2 regions of the Brenneria izadpanahii genome follow, and region 2 is predicted to be linked to the other one. Evidence: predicted binding sites of a transcription regulator. Region 2 holds the regulator's gene; the other holds the start of a gene.
The links. Region 2 encodes PurR, which represses purine synthesis genes. Its sites were predicted from a motif close to CANGCAAACGTTTGCNTG; they were not measured.
Positions count from the first base shown of each region.

Region 1 (4,431 bases), 2.0 Mb from region 2:
GCGGCATGTATTTGGTTGAGTCGCCGGACGATGTGTGGCGGCTACAGGTAAAGGATGAAAACAACCTGTGTTTTATGACGCAGACCACGTTGTCGGTTGATGATACGTCGGCGGTCATTGACGCGTTGCGTGAGCGTTTCCCGCGCATTATCGGCCCGCGCAAGGACGATATCTGTTATGCCACCACCAACCGCCAGGAGGCGGTGCGTAGTCTGGCGGGGATGGCGGATGTGGTGCTGGTGGTGGGTTCAAAGAACTCTTCTAACTCCAATCGGTTGGCAGAACTGGCGCAGCGGGCCGGTAAAGCCGCTTATCTGATTGATGCCGCGGAAGACATTCAGGAAAGCTGGCTGGCCGGCATTGATCATGTCGGCGTGACGGCCGGCGCATCGGCGCCGGATATTCTGGTGCAGCAGGTGCTCAGCCGTTTGCAGGCGTTAGGCGGCAAGGTCACGGTTGAAATTCAGGGGCGGGAAGAAAACATCGTCTTCGAAGTGCCGAAAGAACTTCGCGTCGAGGTGAAGCAAATCGACTAACCTATTCCGGCGGTGGCGCAATTTTCCCCACCGCCTTTTTTATCGCTTCCATATCCTCTGAGTCATCGTCATCACCCATTAATATTAATCTGATAAAAATGCATGTTTATGCGTTACTGCTTTCGCGCCGCGGATTCAGGCGGCAGGTTGAGATGGTTTTTACTGATTTAATTTTCCCGCTGACATAATTTTCTAATCTGGTGACGAATACGCTGGCGGTAGCACTTCGCGCCCGTTAACCTAACGTATACTCAGCACCTTGAAATTCATTGGGTATATTTCATAGCGGAATTAGCAAAGAGAGAGACATTATGAAGGATTCATCGATCCGTATCGCGGTTGCCGGGGCCGGCGGTCGCATGGGGCGCCAGCTTATTCAAGCGGTTGAACAAACTAAAGGCGCCGTATTTGGCGCGGCGTTGGAACGTCAGGGCTCTTCTCTGGTGGGCGCCGATGCGGGCGAGCTGGCCGGAGTGGGAAAATCTGGCGTGGCGGTGAGCGATAGCCTGGATGCCGTTTGCGATGATTTTGATGTTCTTATCGATTTTACCCGCCCCGAAGGCACGCTGGCCCATCTGGCGTTTTGCCGCCGGCACCACAAATCGATGATTATCGGCACTACAGGCTTTGATGAGCAGGGAAAAGCCGCTATTCGCGAAGCCGCACAGGATATCGGCATTGTTTTCGCCGCTAATTTCAGCGTTGGCGTGAATGTCATGCTGAAACTGCTGGAGAAAGCCGCCAAAGTCATGGGGGATTACACCGATATCGAAATTATTGAGGCTCATCACCGCCATAAAGTGGATGCGCCCTCAGGTACGGCATTGGCGATGGGAGAAGCCATCGCCGGCGCGCTGGGGCGGGATCTGAAGGCTTGCGCCGTGTATGCCCGGGAAGGACATACCGGAGAACGCGATCCGAAAAGTATCGGTTTTGCCACCGTGCGGGCGGGCGACATCGTCGGCGAACATACGGCGATGTTTGCCGATATTGGCGAACGCGTTGAGATTACCCATAAGGCTTCCAGCCGCATGACCTTCGCAAATGGCGCGGTTCGCGCTGCAATATGGTTAAAGGATAAGAAATCCGGGCTGTTCGATATGGGCGATGTGCTGGGTTTGGATGATTTGTAAAAATAATTAATTTATTAATTAATTGATATAAGTGGCGATTTTTTATCGCTACTTGTATTTTTTGCCTTTTTATCTTGTTTTTTAATCAAAGCCTTTATTTTTCCTGTTTTATCGCTTTATTCGGGGCGTTTTCGGCTGTTGAAGCCCTGTAATCGGCGATATTGGTCGATTATTGCGCTTGTTTCAGCCATGTGAGTCGGCAACCGTTTTCTTTCCCTAGTTAACATACCTTTTTACGGTTGAGGGGCGGTATTTATACCATAAAGGATAAAAAGAAGAGAAAAAGTGCGGTTGAAGTGGACAATTCAGCCGACCATCATTAAAATGCGCCCAATTTGCCAAAAATTTACCTTGAGGGTGGTTTTTGCGTTGATTTAGATCGATTAATCTGAATTAATATGCAAATAACATGATTTTTTATTCCTTGGAGGGTGTTTTGATTAAGTCAGCGCTATTGGTTCTGGAAGACGGAACCCAATTCCATGGTCGGGCCATCGGGGCGGAAGGGTCGGCAGTGGGGGAAGTGGTCTTCAATACGTCGATGACCGGATATCAAGAAATCCTTACTGATCCTTCCTATTCCCGCCAGATTGTCACTCTCACTTATCCCCATATCGGTAATGTCGGCACCAACGAAGCCGATGAAGAATCATCTTCCATACAGGCTCAGGGGCTGGTCATCCGCGACTTGCCGTTGATTGCCAGTAACTACCGCAGTGAAGAAGGTCTTTCTGAGTACCTTAAACGCAACAACGTCGTCGCCATCGCCGATATCGATACCCGCAAGCTGACTCGACTGCTGCGCGAGAAAGGCGCGCAGAACGGCTGCATTATTGCCGGCGACGAACCGAGCGCCGAACTGGCGTTGGAAAAGGCGCAGGCGTTTCCGGGGCTGAAAGGGATGGACCTGGCGAAAGAGGTCACCACAACGGAAAGCTATGGCTGGTCGCAGGGGAGCTGGAAGCTGGAAGGGGGGCTGCCCGCCGCCACGCCGGAAAGCGAACTGCCTTACCATGTGGTGGCTTACGACTACGGCGTGAAGCGCAATATTCTGCGTCTGCTGGTGGACAGAGGATGCCGCCTGACGGTGGTTCCCGCGCAGACATCGGCGGAAGACGTTTTGAAACTTAATCCCGACGGGATCTTCCTGTCGAACGGTCCGGGCGACCCGGAGCCTTGCGACTACGCCATCCGGGCGATTAAAACTTTTCTGGAAACGGATATCCCGGTATTCGGTATCTGTCTCGGCCACCAGTTGCTGGCGCTGGCAAGCGGCGCGCAGACCATCAAAATGAAGCTTGGTCACCACGGCGGCAACCATCCGGTAAAAGATCTGGATAACGACCGCGTAATCATCACCGCGCAGAACCACGGTTTTGCGGTTGATGAAAATAATTTGCCCGACACGCTGCGCGTGACGCACATATCGCTGTTTGACCAGACGGTGCAGGGGATTCATCGCACCGATAAACCGGCGTTCAGTTTTCAGGGACACCCCGAGGCCAGCCCCGGACCGCACGATGCGGCGCCGTTTTTCGACCACTTTATCGAATTGATTAAGACTTACCGTTCTTCAGCAAAATAATCAGGAGCGAGAAAATGCCAAAACGTACAGATATTAAAAGCATCCTGATTCTGGGCGCCGGCCCGATTGTCATCGGCCAAGCCTGTGAGTTCGACTACTCTGGCGCACAGGCGTGTAAAGCGCTGCGCGAAGAGGGATACCGCGTCGTCCTGGTTAACTCAAACCCGGCGACCATCATGACCGATCCGGAAATGGCCGACGCCACCTATATCGAGCCGATTCACTGGGAAGTGGTGCGCAAGATTATCGAGAAAGAGCGTCCTGACGCGATACTGCCGACGATGGGCGGCCAGACGGCGCTGAACTGCGCGCTGGAGCTGGAGCGTCAGGGTGTGCTGGCCGAATTCGGCGTGACGATGATTGGCGCAACCGCCGATGCCATTGATAAAGCCGAAGATCGCCAGCGTTTCGACAAGGCGATGAAGAAGATCGGGCTGGATACCGCGCGCTCCGGCATCGCGCATAATATGGAAGAGGCGCTGGCCGTCGCGGCTGACGTGGGCTTCCCCTGTATTATCCGCCCTTCCTTTACCATGGGCGGCACCGGCGGCGGGATTGCTTATAACCGTGAAGAATTTGAAGAAATCTGCGAACGCGGCCTGGATCTGTCCCCCACCAACGAATTACTGATCGATGAATCGCTGATTGGCTGGAAAGAGTACGAAATGGAAGTTGTCCGCGATAAACACGACAACTGCATCATCGTCTGCTCCATCGAAAACTTTGACGCCATGGGGATTCACACCGGTGACTCCATCACCGTTGCGCCGGCGCAAACGCTGACCGACAAAGAATATCAAATCATGCGTAACGCCTCGATGGCGGTGCTGCGCGAGATCGGCGTGGAAACCGGCGGTTCTAACGTACAGTTTGCGGTAAACCCGAAAAACGGCCGCCTTATCGTTATCGAGATGAACCCGCGCGTTTCCCGTTCTTCGGCGCTGGCGTCCAAAGCGACCGGTTTCCCGATTGCGAAAATCGCCGCCAAGCTGGCCGTTGGCTATACGCTGGATGAACTGATGAACGACATTACCGGCGGCCGCACGCCCGCGTCGTTCGAACCTTCCATCGACTACGTCGTCACCAAGATCCCGCGTTTTAACTTCGAGAAATTCGCCGGGGCCAACAACCGTCTGACCACGCAAATGAAATCGGTAGGCGAGGTGATGGCGATCGG
Region 1 covers NZ_CP050854.1:733,676-738,106, forward strand. The annotation lists gene ispH (4-hydroxy-3-methylbut-2-enyl diphosphate reductase) at 1-536, shown strand, start outside; gene dapB (4-hydroxy-tetrahydrodipicolinate reductase) at 848-1,669, shown strand; gene carA (glutamine-hydrolyzing carbamoyl-phosphate synthase small subunit) at 2,106-3,254, shown strand; gene carB (carbamoyl-phosphate synthase large subunit) at 3,269-4,431, shown strand, end outside.
Region 1: the regulator PurR is predicted to act here: its motif matches at 1,866-1,883, upstream of carA (glutamine-hydrolyzing carbamoyl-phosphate synthase small subunit).

Region 2 (4,431 bases):
ACGCCGAATTTGCCGCCGCGAAAAGCCAGTGTGAACAGCGTACCCGACGGGGATCATAAAAAAACCAAGCCGACGAAGAAAACGCCTCAAAAATCGCCGGCGCCGGTAAAAAACAAAGAACCCGCCGCCAGCAAAACCGACTCCGCAGCTAAAGTTAAAACCCCTCGCCTCGTGAAACGTAAACCGGAACCGGCGCTATCGAGAACCAAAAGCAGTACCCCGGCATTAGTTAAACGCAATCTCAAAAAAACGCATGCGGGAAACGAATCCAGGCTGGCTTCCGCGCGGACCAAAAAAAGCGCGTTGAAAGGCGAGGCAGAAAAAGGCTTAACGCTGAGCGAAGCCCATAAAAAACGCTATCAGCATGCTAAATTGACGGCGATGAATAAACTGATGGGCCAAGTGGGCAAACCCTATCATTGGGGAGGCTCATCGCCCTTTACCGGATTCGACTGCAGCGGTTTGGTTTATTACGCCTATAAGGATATTGTAAAAATCCCCATCCCCCGCACCGCGAATGAAATGTATCACTTGCGCGACGCCGCGCCGATTAAAAAAAGCGAGTTGGAAAGCGGCGATTTAGTTTTCTTCCGCATCAACAACCGTGGCGCGGCCGACCACGTGGGCGTTTATCTGGGAGATGGAAAGTTTATTCAATCGCCGCGTACAGGCTCTGATATCCGCATCAGCAAATTGAGTGAAGATTACTGGCAGGATCATTATGTCGGCGCGCGGCGCGTCGTCACCCCGCAGACTATTCGCTGAAAGCCATATAGAAGTTCGGGCGCGATTGAACGCGCCCGAACGGATAATGACGTTAACGGCCATACGGCTCGCCATCAATTAATTCATCACAGCCACAAAGCTAAATATAATAATCATTACCAACGCGCCGACGGTGGCGAACAGCGACAACTTCAGGTCAGTATCCATAGGCGTTTCCTTTGTGCATACAAGTTATCAGAAGACAGCATCGACCATCTTTGTAATCCCAAGCCAACGTTGGGCTAAAACAACATACTGTATAACTGTAGCAATTCTTGCACAGTCCGACGGAAAAAACTCATACCTGCATATCACTAATAGTATAAATTACCGCTTCCACTTTCGTGCTAAATCGGACAAAATCCGCTGTTTGATGGCACGCCGCGTATTGGTCGAAAAAGTCAGCCTTGCCCCTTCAGGTACAACATTCGGCATTCTCCTTCTGAAATTCTGTCTTTTTATATAGAAAGAGAACTTTAAACGTAGGCAAACGATTAACAATATACTTACGACTGCAATGAGTCGGTTAGGAGTCATTTTTACATGGCAACGATCAAAGATGTGGCAAAACGTGCTGGCGTTTCGACCACAACCGTATCGCACGTGATTAACAAAACACGTTTCGTCGCCGAAGAAACCAAGGCCGCCGTAAGGGCCGCCATTAAAGAGCTACACTATTCACCCAGTGCCGTCGCCCGTAGCCTTAAAGTCAATCACACCAAATCCATCGGGCTATTGGCGACATCCAGTGAAGCGCCCTACTTTGCTGAAATCATCGAGGCCGTTGAAAACAGCTGCTATGCCAAAGGCTACACGTTGATTTTGTGTAATTCGCATAACGATATTGATAAACAGCGCGCCTACCTTTCCATGCTGGCGCAAAAGCGCGTCGACGGGCTGCTGGTGATGTGCGCGGAATATCCCCCCCAATTGCTCGCCATGCTGGAAGACTATCGCAGCATTCCGATGGTGGTGATGGATTGGGGCCAGGCGCACAGCGATTTTACCGATACCATCATTGATAACGCCTTTGAAGGCGGTTATATGGCGGGTCGTTATCTTATCGAGCGCGGTCACCGGGATATCGGCGCCATTCATGGCATCCTGGAGCGAAACACCGGCAGCGGCCGCCATCGTGGTTTTTTAAAAGCGCTGGGCGATGCCGATATTCAGATTCATGACGAATGGATCGTTCAGGGCGATTTTGAGCCTGAGTCCGGCTATAAAGCGATGCACCAAATTCTGGCGCAGAAACATCGCCCCACGGCGGTTTTTTGCGGAGGGGATATTATGGCTATGGGCGCGATTTGCGCGGCGGATGAACTGGGACTTCGCGTTCCTCAAGACATATCGGTAATTGGTTATGACAATGTCCGCCATTCCCGCTTCTTCACCCCTGCGCTGACCACGATTCACCAGCCCAAAGAACGGCTGGGGCAATCGGCTCTTGCGATGCTGCTGGACCGTATCACCAGTAAGCGTGAAGATGCGCAGGTCATCGAGGTGCATCCGGCGCTAATCGAGCGCCGCTCCGTTGCCGACGGTCCATTTCGCGATTACCGGCGTTATTCCTGAGTTACGCCCGCACTTTTATATCCCGCCCGGAACAACGCGTCCCGCCGCTGCTTCAGCCAATTTATACTTGTACCCTGGCTGAAGCAGTCATAAACTAATTAGCGGCTTTAGCGACAACAACCATATTTATAACTATCCTTTAGTGTTAAACGCATACGGAATATGCGTATTTATATTAAGGATGAGTGCCCCTACGTGTTTACGTACCGGCTTTTTTCTCTTCATTTTCCTCTTTGTCATTCAGAGGGTAGACGATGGGTTATACCCACCGATGCCGTTAATGGGTAAAAAATTGTCTATGCTTTCCTTGCAGTTTTCACCGTAAGCAGCAAGGTAGGGAGAAATTATGAGTTCATCATGTGTAGAGGATGTAGAAGACCAGGCGCGACATGACAGCTCCTGGTTTCAAATTGTCCGTGAAATGCTGGACATGGCCGACGTCAAAATCAACGGTTCGCGCCCTTTTGATATAAAGGTTAAAAATCCTGATTTTTTTAAACGTGTATTGCGTGAAGGCTCATTGGGATTAGGTGAAAGCTACATGGATGGTTGGTGGGAATGCGAAAAGCTGGATATGTTTTTTCATCGCATACTGCGCGCCGGTCTGGATAAAAAAGTTCCCCACCACTTGAAAGACATTCTGCGCGTTGTCGCCGCAAGGCTGATTAATCTGCAATCCAAAAAACGCGCATGGATTGTCGGTAAAGAGCACTATGATCTCGGCAACGACCTATTTTCGCTGATGCTGGATCCTTACATGCAATACTCTTGCGGCTACTGGAAACAGGCAACCACGCTGGAGCAGGCGCAAGAAGACAAACTTCAGATGATCTGCGAGAAGCTGCAACTGAAACCCGGAATGAAGCTGCTGGATATCGGCTGCGGCTGGGGCGGACTGGCTGAATATGCCGCTCGTCGTTATGGCGTATCCGTCAGCGGCGTCACCATTTCCAAAGAGCAGCAAAAGTTAGCGCAACAGCGTTGCAAAGATCTGGATGTCACCATTTTATTGCAGGACTACCGCGATCTGGATTTACAATTTGATCGGGTCGTGTCCGTCGGGATGTTTGAACATGTGGGCCCAAAAATTACGATGCCTATTTCCGGATCGTAAATAAGAACCTTAAGCCGGACGGATTATTTCTGCTGCATACTATCGGCGCGCAGAAAACCGACTCCGAGGTCGATCCCTGGATCAATAAATACATTTTCCCTAACGGTTGCGTCCCTTCCGTCCAGCATATCGCGCAAGCCAGCGAACCCTATATGGTGATGGAAGACTGGCATAATTTCGGCGCCGATTACGATCGCACCTTGATGGCATGGTACGAACGTTTTCAGCAGCATTGGCCTGAACTTTCCGACCGCTACTCCGCGCGTTTTCGCCGTATGTTCAGCTACTACCTTAACGCCTGCGCGGGCGCGTTCCGAGCCCGGAATATTCAGCTATGGCAAGTCCTATTCAGTAAAGAGGGTATCGAGGGGGGATTGCGCGTTCCGCGCTAATCTTTTTTAGATATCAAACCGCCCGGAAATTATTCCCGGGCGTTTTTTTAACCGGCTATTCTTCGCTGTCCGAACCTTTAACCTGCTGGCTGGCCAACACCCGCTCTACCGTATCCACCACGGCCTGAGTCTGTGGATCGATTTCGATATTCACCCGCTGTCCCAGCTTCTTCAGCCCCAGCGTGGTACGATTTAACGTCTCGGGAATCAAATGCACGCAGAAGCGGCTGCGAGTAACTTCGCCGATGGTCAGGCTGATGCCGTCAATTCCGATAAAACCTTTATGCAATACATACTTCATCAGCGATTCATCCGACAGGCGGAACCAGATCTGATGATTATTTTCTGAAACCAGAATCTTTACCACTTCCGCCGTGCAAATAATATGACCGGACATAACATGCCCGCCAATCTCATCGCCGAACTTCGCCGCTCGTTCAAGGTTCACGCGATCGCCTTCGGCGATATCCCCCAGATTGGTCAGCCGGAGCGTTTCTTTCATCAGGTCAAAACTGACGCGATCGCCCTCTACTGAGGTTACCGTCAGGCAGCAGCCATTGTTGGCCACGGATGCGCCTGGCACTA
Region 2 covers NZ_CP050854.1:2,698,389-2,702,819, forward strand. The annotation lists gene HC231_RS12140 (C40 family peptidase) at 1-765, shown strand, start outside; gene cydH (cytochrome bd-I oxidase subunit CydH) at 844-933, opposite strand; gene purR (HTH-type transcriptional repressor PurR) at 1,309-2,340, shown strand; partial or broken gene cfa (cyclopropane fatty acyl phospholipid synthase) at 2,687-3,846, shown strand; gene HC231_RS12160 (riboflavin synthase subunit alpha) at 3,902-4,431, opposite strand, start outside.